4 regions of the Paenibacillus larvae subsp. larvae genome follow, and region 3 is predicted to be linked to each of the others. Evidence: riboswitches for the same ligand, from Rfam matches in the RefSeq annotation. Region 3 holds a riboswitch; each other region holds the start of a gene.
What was found. A riboswitch is a leader RNA that binds a small molecule or an ion and turns the genes downstream of it on or off. The one in region 3 is predicted to bind cobalamin.
Positions count from the first base shown of each region.

Region 1: linked by a shared signal. The riboswitch ahead of BXP28_RS22155 (cobalt-precorrin-8 methylmutase) and the one ahead of BXP28_RS20195 (ABC transporter substrate-binding protein) in region 3 are both predicted to bind cobalamin.
Region 2: linked by a shared signal. The riboswitch ahead of metE (5-methyltetrahydropteroyltriglutamate--homocysteine S-methyltransferase) and the one ahead of BXP28_RS20195 (ABC transporter substrate-binding protein) in region 3 are both predicted to bind cobalamin.
Region 4: linked by a shared signal. The riboswitch ahead of BXP28_RS12560 (1-propanol dehydrogenase PduQ) and the one ahead of BXP28_RS20195 (ABC transporter substrate-binding protein) in region 3 are both predicted to bind cobalamin.

Region 1 covers NZ_CP019687.1:4,260,287-4,264,020, reverse strand. The annotation lists gene cbiD (cobalt-precorrin-5B (C(1))-methyltransferase CbiD) at 1-995, opposite strand, end outside; gene BXP28_RS22155 (cobalt-precorrin-8 methylmutase) at 1,010-1,642, opposite strand; gene BXP28_RS24755 (hypothetical protein) at 1,711-1,836, opposite strand; cobalamin riboswitch at 1,795-1,959, opposite strand; gene BXP28_RS22150 (S41 family peptidase) at 2,504-3,364, opposite strand; gene BXP28_RS22145 (hypothetical protein) at 3,382-3,734, opposite strand, start outside.
Region 2 covers NZ_CP019687.1:856,964-860,697, forward strand. The annotation lists gene xerS (tyrosine recombinase XerS) at 1-756, opposite strand, end outside; cobalamin riboswitch at 960-1,158, shown strand; gene metE (5-methyltetrahydropteroyltriglutamate--homocysteine S-methyltransferase) at 1,342-3,642, shown strand.
Region 3 covers NZ_CP019687.1:3,879,449-3,883,182, forward strand. The annotation lists gene BXP28_RS20180 (aminotransferase class I/II-fold pyridoxal phosphate-dependent enzyme) at 1-812, shown strand, start outside; gene BXP28_RS20185 (aspartyl-phosphate phosphatase Spo0E family protein) at 897-1,160, shown strand; gene BXP28_RS24665 (hypothetical protein) at 1,555-1,860, shown strand; cobalamin riboswitch at 1,961-2,159, shown strand; gene BXP28_RS20195 (ABC transporter substrate-binding protein) at 2,352-3,347, shown strand; gene BXP28_RS20200 (FecCD family ABC transporter permease) at 3,370-3,734, shown strand, end outside.
Region 4 covers NZ_CP019687.1:2,412,305-2,416,038, forward strand. The annotation lists partial or broken gene BXP28_RS12555 (BMC domain-containing protein) at 1-258, opposite strand, end outside; gene BXP28_RS12560 (1-propanol dehydrogenase PduQ) at 443-1,582, opposite strand; adenosylcobalamin (AdoCbl) riboswitch at 1,969-2,118, opposite strand; gene BXP28_RS12570 (spore coat protein) at 2,464-2,667, opposite strand; gene BXP28_RS12575 (spore coat-like protein) at 2,786-2,989, opposite strand; gene BXP28_RS12580 (DUF2512 family protein) at 3,174-3,518, shown strand; gene BXP28_RS12585 (YolD-like family protein) at 3,569-3,734, opposite strand, start outside.

The sequences.
Region 1 (3,734 bases), 380 kb from region 3:
TTCTTCACTTTATCCGTAATGGTCTGAAAAACTTCGCTGTATCCTTCTGCCACCATGATTTCTCCTGCGGCTTCTGTTGTCGTGCATGCTGCAATTCTCTCGAGTAAAGGGACGGGCGCACCGGCAAGAGCCAGGTTTGCTACCAAAATTTCTGCCCGTGCATCGGCATCTTTGCTGTATGTGGTGAAAATACCGGCGGAGACCTTAATTAATTTGCCAAAATGGCCCACCAGAAGCACGTGCTTAAAAGCAAGGTGCTGCGCCTCTTTTAACATGTAACCGACAAAGTTGCTCATGGAAACCACGTATTTACCGTCAATGCCAAGATGCTCTTCCACGAAACGTTCTCCATAATTCCCCGGTACCAGAATCACTTTCCGGAAGGCTTGTGCTTTTTTCATTTCCAGTTCCATGGAAAGCGACCGTTTCCACCCCTCATCGGACATTGGGGTTACGATTCCTGTCGTTCCTAAAATGGAAATTCCGCCGATAATCCCCAGGCGGCTATTCATTGTCCGCTCCGCACGTTCTTCACCTTCCGGTGCGAAAATGATGATATCCGCGCCCAGCTTTGCACCAATCTCTTCCCGGACGGCTGCGATAATCATTTTGCGTGGTATCGGATTGATAGCCGCTTCCCCAACCGGGACCGCAATGCCTTTTTGAGTCACACGCCCGATTCCTTGCCCGCCGTCGAGTCTGATTTCCCCGCCGGCGTTTAAGGTTACTTTCGCAAAAATCCACATTCCATGCGTCGCATCCACATCATCACCGCCATCTTTTTGAACGGCGGCCGTCGCGGTATGCTGATCAAATTCCTGTTTTTTCACGGGAATTTGCAGAGATGTTCCGTTTGCCGTAATCACAGAAACTCCCGCTATTTTCTCCTGTTTGATCACCATGGCGGCAGCCGCTTTGGCTGCTGCGGCTGCACAAGCGCCCGTCGTATAACCCTTGCGTAATTTTTTTCCCTCATGATACACATAGTCTCCCATAGGGCCACCTTCTCTTACATCGCATATAGCACTGCGTTAATGATGGCTGCAGCCAAATTGCTTCCGCCTTTTCGTCCACGGGCAACTACCGCCGGTATATCACTTTCATAGAGGGCTTCTTTCGATTCTGCTGCCCCGACAAATCCAACAGGCACTCCGACTACAGCCTCCGCATCCAATTTACCGGCATCTGCCATTTCCAAAATTTTGTAGACTGCTGTAGGCGCATTGCCAATTACAAATAATTTCCGTTCCTCTTCCCTTGCGGCAAGTTGAATCCCGGCCATAGACCGGGTGATGCCTTGCTGTTTGGCGATTTCTGCTGTTTCAGGTTCATTGACGTAGCAGCGGTACCGGCAGCCGTATTGATCTAAAATCCTTTTATTCATCCCGCTCAAGGCCATATTGGTATCTGTAAAAATCATTCCGCCATGCCTGATTGTTTCGCGTATTTTCGCCAATGCATCATGAGTAAAAACAAGGTTATCCAAATAATCAAAATCTGCCGTCGTATGAATCGCCCGTTTCATTACCAGTTCCTCTTCCCTATTCCGGAAGGCATATTCAGGTCTTGTTTGTGTAATGATTTCCTGTATGATCTCAAAACTTTTTTCTTCAATAAGCTTTGGGTCTTTTATGTAACTCATCTTTTCCTCTCCTTTCCCGAGTAAAAGGAACAAAAAAACACGAAACTTTAAGGTTTCGTGTCCATACGTCAGAAATGGCCGTTTCCAAGTGCTTTTTGAACACACTTGTGCCCTGGTTTCATTGCAATAGACAACTGTTCCCTTAGAAGTTGCTGCATAGGCTGAATAGAGGAGGTCTCCTGACTTTGCATCATTCTAGTTTCCCGCCTTCCCGGAAATGTTCCAGTGACATCAAGGGGATTTCGTCCGCTTCACAGTAGCTAGGGCCTGTAGAGGAATCGCACCTCTTTCCCTGATCTCTACCCAGTTTTCTATTCAATTTTTATCAGGTTGAATATCTGGTTCTTAAGATGATCATACCTTGACTAATGCTGAGGCGCCTGTGATAGAACTCACTAATCACTAATATTTTCCTTTTTGTGTTTCCGCTTTCTTTGCGATATCCAAATATGGAAAAAATGGATACATGAATTAGCACTATTCATCTCACCGAAAAAAAGTTGGGGAAAATCTAAAAGTCATTAGATTCCTGAAAGGGTGGAAGGTTTGAACTTGCAGTTGCAAGGCGGATTATTACGGAATAGTTTAATGATTTCATTATCATTATATTTATATTTCCTTCATTTCATATTATTATAATTAGTGAAAATCCCCAAAGGAGGATTGATTATGTTTGATTCCGTTTGGTTTCCCATCATCATTGCTTTAATTGTTGTCTACGGTTTCTACGCCGGTACCCGGAAAAAGAAATAGTTTTGGATGGGTTCCCGGCTATTTTACCGGCAGCATGTTTTTTTGATGCCCGGCACGGCGTTACCGTTCAAAAGCCTGTTCTGAACTGCTATGAAGTAACAAGCGGGTTTACCGTTCTCCGGCATATTCCTGCCCCTGACCACCTGCAGCGAAAGAGTCGATAAAATGGATATGTCTGTAATAATCATCGTCTGATAGGAAGGATATACCGGACGGGTTGTCCTTTTCCAAATATTCCTCAAGCTTATGGCTGTTTCCCCCCTCAACTGTCCAATAAAAGGACGAAACAGTGAATAGTATTCTTTTCTTTCTATGATTGAATGTCCGTTGCCCGATATCCTTGCCCGCTGTCCGGTTTCCTATAACTGCCGCTTCATTTAAATGGGCTCTCAGCGTCAATGCCAATATTTCACCGCAGCTGGCTGTGTATCCGTTAACCAAAATAAAGATGCGCTGAAAACCGAATCTGGCCTCGTCGGACGTATAAATTATGGTTTTACCCGGATAGCGCAACTCTGCAATATCACATGAAGGAAGGAGTAATCTGGAAATTTTCATGCATTCTTCTATACTACCTCCTGTATTGTTCCGCAAATCAAGAATTAATCCTTTTCGGTCTCTGTAACGCTTTAGTACCTCTTCCATTTTACGGGAAACGCCATGATCAAAAAACCCAATGGCAATATACATATAATCGCCGAATTTGATATCATGCTCAATACTTGAAGTGTTCCTTCTTTTTCGGGGATAGTTTTTGCCAAATCGAAAGCAAGTGTATGGAGTCCCTTTGGTCTCCTCAATAAAAACGGCAAACCGAGATGCAGAAATAAAGGCACGGCGCAGCAGCTCCGTTTTTTTTTGCCTATAGCATTCGTTCCGGTCTAATTGCAGTTCGTTTTCCTCATACAGTTCCAAATACTGTTTGGCTGCTCTTTTGCTGATATATAACGGTAAAGAGAAGAATAGCATTCTTCTACTCAGCCCCTTTACTCTTCTATAGTATTGTTAGTGTTGTTATATGCCATCATTAATTTTTGCGTATTCATAAGGAGCTTTTCTTTGTTGGAGTTCCTAATAAAAATAAAAGCAATCAAAAAAATAAAAACTGCAGTTGCCAAGGTAATCCATACACTATTCTGGTTTACTTCTAATCTCGAGCCCCAGATGAGAAAAACAAAGGGACATGCTAAATGAATTAAAGCGAATACAGAAGCGGTCATCTGTTTTCCAAAGCTATAATCAGCGTAATGGCAAGTTGCGGCTCCGAGAAAAGCAAAACAAAGCGCAAGATTAGCGATAAACTGCATTTCGTCATACACACTAAGGGAAAAATCCCCAA
Region 2 (3,734 bases), 1.3 Mb from region 3:
ACGGGAAAGATCTTCCATCGCTTCCTGCCGGAAATAGACTCTTGTTTTAAAGCTGCCGTCATTATTCCCCTTGCGGAATACATAGATGGTCTTTTTCTTAATATCCAAGTCGTCCAGAGTCAAATTGACCACTTCGGAAACACGTAAGCCGGAATGGAGGATCAGACTGACAATACAGGCGTCCCGCACATGATTTTGTTTGTAAGCATATAAAGCCTGTTTATTATCAGCCACATCGTGTTCGTACCCTTCCCTGATATAGTGGATAAACTCGATGATTTCTTCCTCCTGCAGCAGTTTGCCTTCAAGCTTGCTGGCGATATCCTTGGAGCGGTTGGTCCGTTTGATTTCGATCTTGGCCATAACGTTTCTTTTAAGCAGGGGATAAAAGTTTTCATCTTCTGCAATTTGGCTCAAATAATGAAACAGGGACCGAAGGGAGGATAATTTACGGGTTATGGTGATTTTTTTATTCAGGTGATTCTTATGCGTGGCCAGGAAAGCTTTGAAATTGTCGATGCTGTCCGTATGAAGCCGCTCCAGATCTTCCAGAGGGATGCCGGGCATTTGTTCCGCTTCTGTCAGTCCTTCCGCCATCATCCAACCGAAAAAAGTTTCGTAGTCCCGCACATATTCCAAAAGAGTGGAGGGAGAAAGATCCGGCAGTTTATGATGAATATATTTATCCACGTACCAGGGCATGTGGGGAAGTTTTTTGTCCAGTTCTTCACGGTCTTTTTGTTTTTGTATGTTCATGTAGGTCACCTCGGTATTTCATTCTTAATTTGCGGGACAAATCGCTAGTTTCAGTATATCGGAGCTTCAGGACCGGTACAATGCCTGATAATCAGATAACCATACGGGAAGACCGAATTGCCTGCATATCAAGGAAGAGTTAATTTCCTATTGAGAAACTTGGGATTATCTTGTATAGTGAATACAAATCGTTCTGCAAAATATTGCATATTGTGGAGACAGGTGCTTCGTCTGTAACGATGAAACTTAAAAGGGAAGATCGGTGTAAATCCGTCGCGGTCCCGCCACTGTAACAGAGGAGCCTTGTGCCAGGCAAACGCCACTGGTCTAAGATGACTGGGAAGGCGGCTTTAAGGCGATGAATCTGGAAGCCAGGAGACCTGCCTGTTCTAACGACACTGCTAACCTACGGACGATAGGAAGGTGTTAGATGACCATGCCAGTTTATTATGCAAACACGGGCATCTTTCCCTATGCGCCAGAAAAGGAAGGATGCCTTTTTGTTATTGGCTTTCTGCACCTTTACCTGCCATCTCTTTGCTTTCCATAAGCAAAATGATTCCTATTATGAGAGGAGCCATATGAATGAGTAATTTGGTAAACGGTAATTTGGGTTATCCGAGAATCGGTTTGAACAGGGAATGGAAGAAAGCTCTGGAAAGTTTTTGGTCCGGAAAAATAGGGGAAGATGAGCTTCTTTCCACGACTCGCCAGCTTCGTCTCAGCCATTTGAGAAAGCAAATAGAGAAGGGCATTCAGCTAATCCCCGTAAACGATTTTACTTTGTACGATCAAATGCTGGACCATGCGGCAATGTTCGGCCTGGTTCCAAGCCGTTTCCATTATGATGGAGGGCCTGTATCCTTAGAGACTTATTTCGCGATGGCTCGGGGAAATAAGCAGGCTACAGCTTGTGAAATGACCAAATGGTTTAATACCAACTATCACTATATTGTGCCTGAATTACAGGGCGCGGCGCCATCCTTAACGGTAAACCGGCCGCTTGAGGCCTACCGTGAGGCTAAACAGGAATTAGGCGTAGAAACAAAGCCTGTCCTGATCGGGCTGCTCACCTTTCTGAAATTATCTAAAGGTTATGAGCCGGACCGGTTTGCCTCCCTGGCAGATCAGTTCCTTCCTTTGTATAAACAGATTCTAATAGAGCTGGAACAGGAAGGGGTTGCCTGGGTCCAAATTGATGAACCGGTATTAGCTGCATCTTTATTTACAAATGAGGATGTTCAGGTTTTGCAAAACGTTTATCAAGAACTTCATAAGGCTGCACCGGAATTGAACATTTTACTGCAAACTTATTTTGATTCCGTTCCATACTATGAAGCTGCTGCAGGATTGCCCGTACAGGCGCTTGGTCTTGACTTTGTCCAAGGAGCGGAAGGAAATCTCCAAGCTATTCAGCGTTTCGGTTTTCCGGAAGACAAAATCTTAGGTATCGGCATTATCGATGGCCGGAATATATGGGCTTCGGATTTAAAGGAAAAAATACGGACGCTTGAATCCATTTCCGCAGCGGTACCTTCTTCCAGGTGGATTCTTCAACCTTCCTGCAGCCTGCTGCATGTGCCAGTCAGCCTGGAGCAGGAATCGGGGCTGGATTCCGTTTTGAAACAAGCTTTAGCTTTTGCCGATGAAAAGCTGGATGAATTGGTCCTGCTGACTAAGTATTGGACAGAAGGCAGTGATTCAGTTCAAGCGGATTTAACCAGCAACGAAGAGGCAGTCCGTGCCCTGAAAGAATCCGCTGCCCGGAATCATACGGAAGTGCAGAAAGCGGTAGAACAGCTAAAAAATGAGACAGGCAAACGAATCAGTCCATTCACCAGACGCAAACAGCTGCAGCAGGACAAATGGCAGCTTCCTCTATTGCCTACAACTACCATCGGCAGTTTCCCGCAAACGAAGGAAGTTAGGCAAACACGGCTTAAATGGCGCAAAGGTGATATTACCAACGAGCAGTACCAGGCTTTCATTGAAGCGGAAATCAGGGATTGGGTTCAAATTCAGGAAGAAATCGGCCTGGATGTCCTGGTACATGGCGAATTCGAACGGACAGACATGGTAGAATTTTTTGGTGAAAAATTAGGCGGCTTTGCCTTTACGAAAAACGGATGGGTACAGTCTTATGGATCCCGCTGTGTAAAACCTCCTGTCATTTACGGGGATGTGTATTTTGATTCTCCGATGACCGTGAAGGAAAGTGTATACGCCCAGTCCCTTACATCAAAACCGATGAAAGGTATGCTTACAGGTCCAGTGACCATTTTAAACTGGTCCTTTGTACGGGATGATATTTCACGAGAAGCTGTAGCTAATCAAATTGCCCTGGCTCTGCGCAAGGAAATAGAGGAACTGGAGAAATCGGGAATTGAAATGATTCAAGTGGATGAACCTGCCCTTCGTGAAGGTCTCCCTCTTCAGGTGAAAGACAAAGATGGTTACCTGCGGTGGGCGGTTAAGGCCTTCAAGATAGCCACCTGCACAGTCAAAGATACGACACAGATTCATACTCATATGTGTTATTGCGAGTTTCAGGATGTGCTGGATTCTATCAAAGCGATGGATGCCGATGTGATCTCAATTGAGACATCCCGGAGCCATGGAGAACTTATCGGGGCGTTTGAAGAAGATACGTATGAACAGGGAATCGGCCTGGGCGTCTATGATATTCACAGTCCAAGGGTCCCTTCCGTGGAAGAGATGGAGCAAATGATAGACCGGGCACTGAAAGTACTTGACCCCTCTCTCTTCTGGATAAATCCGGATTGTGGTCTCAAGACTCGTGGAAGAGAGGAAACTATTGCTTCGCTCAAGAACATGGTGGAAGCTACACACCGGGCCAGAAACAAGCAGCTCCAATCTTTATCCTAATATGAAATGAAGACAGCCCTTCGGTTCAGAATGACCGAAGGGCTGTTTTTTATTATTTCAAATCCTTTCCACCATACATAATTAGTTTGAAT
Region 3 (3,734 bases):
TCCTCATTCCGGAACCGACGTATATTTCGTACTCGCCGATCGCTGCTATTTCCGGAGGGAAAACGGTTGGTATTGAGACGTATGCCAAAGATAATTTTAAATTAACTGCCGAATCCTTGAAAGCCGCCCTGACACCACATTCCAAAGTCCTTATCCTTTGTTATCCGAGCAATCCTACAGGCGGCATTATGACTTACGAGGACTGGTTGCCCATCGCAAGAATCGTGGAGGAGCATGATCTGATCATTATTTCAGATGAGATTTACGCCGAACTGACTTACGGGCAAAAGCACGTTAGTTTTGCTTCGATCCCTGGTATGAAAGACAGGACAATTCTGGTCAGCGGCTTTTCCAAAGCTTTTGCCATGACAGGCTGGAGAATGGGTTATGCGTGCGGACATCGGGAGCTTATTTCTGCCATGCTAAAGATTCATCAATATACAGTCATGTGTGCCCCCATTATGGGACAGGTTGCTGCTTTGGAGGCGATGAAAAACGGGCTGGAAGAAAAGGACAAAATGGTGGAATCTTATAACCAGCGCAGACGTCTTGTGGTGAAGGGATTCTGTGAAATCGGCTTGGAATGCCATGAGCCTCAAGGAGCTTTTTATGCTTTTCCATCTATTTCCAAAACGGGGTTGGGCTCGGAGGAATTTGCCCAGCGCCTGCTTTATGAGGGAAAAGTAGCGACGGTTCCGGGAAATGTGTTCGGTCTTGGGGGAGAAGGCTTCATCCGTTGTTCCTATGCCACTTCCGTAACTCAGTTAAATGAAGCCTTGGAGAGAATAGGAAAATTAATAAAAAAGTTATAAATTGTCACAAAAACAGTTGTTCTAGGGATCGTAAACCTGATATGTTTAGGTCATAACGTTCATTTTGAAGAGGGAGGCGGTTTTATGGCATTTTTAGAGTATCAGCTGTCCGAGTATCCGAAGAAATGGCACGTTTCCGAATCTTCGGAACCCCGCATGTCTTCAAAGAATTCGTATAAGGCCTCCTCACTGCACGCTTTGGAAGAAGAGATTCATTTTCTAAGACGCAAGCTGGAACAATTGGTTCTGGAAGGAAGGGAAATGACATCGGAGTCTGTAGTTCAAATGAGCACACTGCTGGATTTTAAAATTAATAAATACATGCAGCTTGTCAAAGAGAACGATTGACCCCGCTGTAATAAAGAAAACGTATATTTTGACAAAAAGCCGAGCCGGTGTTATACCGGCCTTTTTTTAAAATTACCGTATGAGTGTTACCTATCATTTTGTCTATAACTACTTGGAGGTAGATTCTTACCGTGAAGCGTCTTACCTTGCTTCTGCTTAGAACACTTGTTCTTGTCCCGGTCCTGATGGCCGGATGCGGCGGCAAACCGAAACACGATGTTGTAATGTTTATGATGGGATCTTCCGGTTTTCCCGTTGATATTGTCACAAAACTCGAAACTTCATTGAAAGAAAAGGTTGGAGAAGATGTTTCCCTTCTATTTCCGCTTCTCCCATGTATGCTTCCTAAAAATTGGAAGTTTAAGTCGCTGCGGGAGGAAATGGAATCCTGGTCTTGCCCCAAAAAGAGTTTCGTAGCTTTGCTGCCCAAAATTCGTTTGTTTCTTTGGATGATCTGGCCGGTGTGGATGACTTCCCCGGCGGTATCGAGGAAGCTGTTATCGAGCCGGAAAACAAGAAACAGGAGCCGAAACCGGAACCGCTCAAGGAGAAGCATCTGTATGCCGTTCCGCTGGATGAGACAAAATGGTTCAGGGAGAATGAGCTTAGCGGTTTGGGCTTATATGCCATGATTCCCGTGAATGTGCCCGATATCGAAAAAGCCAAGGCCGTTATGAGGAAAATTGCCGAAAAAGAGTGATCCATTTTATTGTCACTAATGATGAATTAGCCTATAATCGATTAAGAGTTTGATTGCTTGATACATGCTGTGCTGTTTTCAGAATCAGCATTTTGAAAAAACAAATACATGATCAGCAGGTCCTGCCGGCAGTACTGTCTGCCATGCAGGTGAAAAGGGAAGCCCGGTGCAAATCCGGCACGGTCCCGCCACTGTGATTCGAGAATGATCTCATTAAGCCACTGTCCGGAAACAGGATGGGAAGGCGGGATCATGCACCACTCGAAAGTCAGGAGACCTACCTGTTGATGACTCTCGCGAAATCCTTCGAGGAAAGGATGGCGTTAAATCAGGAACGGCTCCGAAAGAAGGAGTCCCCAATGGTACTGGTTTATCCTGCCCCTTTCTATTCTTCGAAATAGGAGGGGTTTTTCGTTGCAGTAAAGATTGTATTTGAAAATGGAAGTCAAGCTGGACTCGGAGTACTCTAAATAAAGGGGAGAAGACCAGAAATGAAAACAAGATGGATGAATAGAGTGGTTGCGGGCGTGCTGACCCTTGCATTGGCAGTCAGCATGACAGCCTGCGGAAAAAAAGAGGAGCCTGCGGCTAGCAGTTCACCGAAAGCGGAAGCGACTGCCAAGTCGGGAGATTCCTCTTCTAAGAAAACGCAATATCCTTTGAAAGTCACGGATGCGACAGGTAAAGAATTCACTTTTGAGAAAGCTCCTGAGCGGATTGCCTCCATTTCACCAGCGGAGACAGAATCCCTTTTCGCCATCGGTCTTGGTGACAAAATTCAAGGGGTATCCGATTTTGATGATTTCCCGAAAGAAGCTAAATCAAAGCCTAAGCTTGGCAGCATTATGAAACCGAATGTGGAAGCCATGATTGCGGCGAATGTGGATGTGGTATTTACGGGTATATCGACCAGCAAGGAAGACGTAGAGAAGCTTCGCGAATCCAATGTGCAGGTGTTTAAGGTCGAACCGAAAACTCTCGATGATGTTATGAATAATATGCTGCTCTATGGTAAAATTACCGATCATCAGGAACAAGCCGAGCAAGTAGTGGAAAAAATGAAAGCTGAAAAGCAAAAAGTGGTAGATGCGGTAAGCAAAGTAAAAGCGGAAGAGAAGAAGAAAGTATATGTGGAGTTTTCTCCGGGCTGGTCAGTTGGCAGCGGGGAATTCATGAATGAAATCATCGAGCTGGCCGGTGGGATAAATGTCGCTTCAGACATGAAGGGATGGCACCAAATCAGTGAAGAGAAAATCATAGAGAAGAATCCGGATGTCATATTGTATGCGAACGGTGTAACTGACGACAAAACCAAGAAAAACCTGGAGGAACTGATTCGGGGCCGCAGTGGCTGGGATCAGATCAATGCCGTAAAAAACAATACGGTAATCGGTGTAGACCAAAACCTGATCAGCCGTCCGGGTCCGCGTATCACACAGGGATTGACCGAGGTAGCTAAAGCGATTTATCCGGATCTTGTCAAATAAACCTGTCATAGGTGAAAGATATATGAAAAGAAAATTATTCATTTGGGGAGGAGTAGGGGTACTACTCCTTTTTCTTTCTATTTTGCTTAGTCTGTCCGTAGGATCAGCTTCTTTGCCGGTTCCCGATATTTTCCGGATTTTGGTGCATCAAATACCATTTTTGGGTGATGCCATTCAGGCTGACTGGCCCGGGTCTTCTGAACAGATTATCCTGAAAGTAAGGTTTCCCCGTGTGATGCTTGGAGTGCTCGTAGGCGCTTCTTTGTCGGTGGCCGGGGCAGCTTTTCAAGGGGTTTTACGCAATCCCCTGGCAGATCCTTATACGCTTGGCGTTTCATCAGGTTCATCTGTCGGAGCTGCTTTTCTTATTTATTTTGGTTTGCAGTA
Region 4 (3,734 bases), 1.5 Mb from region 3:
CCGTTATAACCAGGGAGCCACTGAAACGATCGACAAAACCGATCTGAACGCCGGCTGCCTTGGTTGCAATGTCCGCCCCAATAATGGAGGCTTCGCTTGGGGTTATCGTCATAATGCCAATGGCATCCTGCACATCCGTCCCCAATCCCAGCTTCTTGTAAATGTCCTTGTTGGATTGGCAATAATGTGAGCCAAGGTTACCTGTTTCCCGGGCACGTACTCCTGAATGACGCGCTGCTTTTCATCTTGCTGGTTCATCCCTTATCCCATCCCATCAAAAAAACACGTGATTAAAGCCATAAAAAAACATAAAGGCTTCTTAAAAAATTCACACGGAAATTTTAAGAAGCCTCTTCGCTTTACTTGTTATACAACACGCCATTGTGCTATCTTTATCTCATAATATATTTGATTTAAGCAAACGTTGTCAATGCGGTAAATTTTATTGATACATTTTGTTCAAAATTCCGATCACATCCGCGTCTGACGGAACACGCGGATTGGTTGCTGTACATCCGTCCTTCAGCGCACCTTGGGCAATGGCCTCCTGCATTTCTTCCAAAGTACTGTATGCAATATTGCAGTCTTTTAATGTTTGCGGCATCTTCAATTGCTTCTGCAGCTGTTTAATCGCCTGGACCAGACTGCGTACCCCGCTTCGGGAATTGGAAGCCGGCAGCCCTAAGCTTCTGGAGATCTCCGCATATCTTGCAGCCGCAGCATTGCCTTCATCTTTGCCGTATCCCGGCTTGTAATCAGCATTAAATTCAATCACATGCGGCAATAATAGCGAGTTCATCCGGCCATGGGCAATCTTGAATTTGGCTCCTGCCACATGGGCAATCCCATGGTTAAGTCCAAGTGAAGCAATATTGAAAGCCATACCGGCCAGACACGATGCGTTATGCATCTTCTCACGCGCTTCGAGATCACTGCCGTCCTTGTGGGCTTTGGGCAGATAGGCAAACACAAGCTTGAGCGCTTTTTCCGCCAGGGCATCGGAAATATCATTGGCTTTGGTGGACACATAGGCTTCAATGGCGTGGGTCAATACGTCCATTCCCGTATCAGCCGTGATGAAATCCGGAACACTCTTGACCAGTTCAGGGTCCAAAATAGCTTCTTCCGGCAGCATGTCATGAGAAACAAGAGGATACTTGATATTCTTCTTCTTGTCGCTGATGACCGAAAAAGAAGTGACTTCGGAACCGGTGCCGCTCGTTGTCGGAATGGCCACGAAAGGGATATCCTGCTGGTTCATCAGTTTTTTGGCAAAGATCTTCATCGCCTTGGCCGCATCAATAGCAGAACCTCCGCCCACGGCTATGATCATATCGGTGTTAAACGAGCTGAGTGCTTCCAAACCTTCTGTCACGACCTCGATTGGCGGGTCCGGCACGATATTGCTGAAAATGTACTGTTTGTTGCTTTCGTGCAGTCTCTCGAACAGCAGATTAATCATGCCGGATTTCACCATGAACGGATCGGTAACGACAAATATTCGTTTGTTGCGTAATTCCGTTAGCCGGTCTAACGCACCTTGCCCCATATAGATATCGGTTTTAAAAGAAATTTTATCCATGCAGGCACCTCCAATGTAAGTTTCAGGAAAATAAAAAAGAGACTTTTAAAAGAACGAATTCCTTTAAAAGCCTCTTTGCTTATATGTACACGTCATTGTGCAGCTTGCTGTCATTTGATTGTCGTCTATTAGTTTACACCCTTATTCAGTAAAACGTCAACCTGTTGTTGCTTAATGCCATCTTATGCAAAAGGCAGATGATAAAAAAAAGGGGATACACGCCATTGTGTATCACATTCTTCTTCGTTGAAGAATCTACCCGTTTCCTTGCTGTACATCCTTGTACATGTTTGGCGCCGCCGCCAGGCCATACCCCCGACAACATTGTCGGGACACCCTCTTTCCAATAAAAAAAGCCTAGAGGCGATAATCGTCACACTAGACTTCTAAACCACCACTTTCGCCTCGAAGCGGTTGGTTGCTCAAAGTTTCTAGGCAAAAGACCTGACTTAAGACCGGTATCCGGTCTATCACAGTGGCGGGACCGCGTTGGATTTGCACCAAACTTCCATTGCCTAAAACTTTTATATTGTGGCATGACGTGAATGTTACCATTCGAGAACATTATAGCATATAGAAATAATTTGGCAAATCATTTGACAAATTATTTGGCAGATTATTCGCTGTTGTCCAATTGAGGCTGAAGTTTTGGAGACTCGATAACGGAATGTCTTTTCTTGCTCATTATCCTTCTCCTTTTTTAGAAAGATATTATCCCTGTCGTATTTTTTTGCTAAAATCCTCTCATCCATAAAATTATAGCAAATTAAAAAGCTGAGAATGATAGTTTTTTCCTCGTAGAAAAATATAAGGCCCGTCCTTAAGCAAATTATGTGCATTGGGGAGGGCCCTTGTTGTAAAGTAAAACGTTTTTCTGGAATTCAGGAACGATTCATTAAATTTAAAGTCTTCTGGGCATTCTGGATATCCATTTGGATTTGTTCATTTACATTAAAGGGATGGTACATGCCTTTATTCAGCATGTAATCCGTTATTTTCTGGTGCATAGTGATCGCTGTATCCAGATGGTTTTTCAGAACTGATCTGACTTCCGGAGTAGTGGCTTCAGTTAAAGCAGTAGCCAAGATCTTTAACACCGGATTTTGAGGCAATAAGGAAATCGGATGCGATAACCTGTTCAGTTATTACATTCATACCGGTTAAATTCTCTACAGTGGTGCTCATTTTTATGTTTTCTCCTTTCTAAATATGGGGTCGGGATAATAATCCCTGATAGTCTTGAATTGCTTTTGCAGAATGCTGAATATCTTCTTGCAAAAGACTTTTAAGCGCCGGATCAGAAACCAGTCCCTGCATAGCAACCGATTTTGTCATACAGGTATTTTTAAAGGTAAGGAGCTCATGTACTTCCAATGTTTCGTGTACGGCAAGGCCTTGTTGTGCCATTATAACGATTCACCTCCTTTAAACCATGAATTTATTATCCGCCCGTGCAAATAAGGATATTCAATTTAAATTGGTAAAATAAAACATGAAAAAGCTATGAAGAAATAGGATCAGGCTGAAATAAAATTGGGGATGTTTGGAGAAGCTAATAAACAATAACTGTCAGAAAAGAGGTCAAAAATTGATGAATAAATTTCTAATTAAAGTATTGTTAAACGGAATCGTAGTCATTCCCCTGCTTATGTGGTATACAGAAGCTACTTTTGTAGGGGCAGCCACAGCTGCCGTTATTTTGTCAGTCATTGCTTATCTAATAGGAGATCAAATCGTCCTTAGGTACACTAACAATACAGTTGCTACCATTGTGGATGCCGTTGTCGCTTTGTTTTATCTTTGGCTGGTAGCCCGCTATGCCAACTGGTCATTGTCAGTAGGGGAACTGCTTACGGTCGTTATCGTACTCGGTGTAGTAGAAATCGGATTTCACCGCTTTTTAGGACAGACTTCTGTTAATAAAGAGGCTCGATAATTATTGGGAGCTTAATAAATACAGCTTCTAAACAAAAAAGAAACGAAGACTCAGTATACATGTAAAATTGAAGAAAAGTGAAGCCACTGCATGCTTTCCTGACACTTTAACAAAATCTTCTCCTCCCGCAGGTCCAGCTTTATAATTACGCCGCTGTACTCCCGGTTCTTATATATTCCATAAGTAACAACCGTGATTACTGTGCTGCTTTCAAAT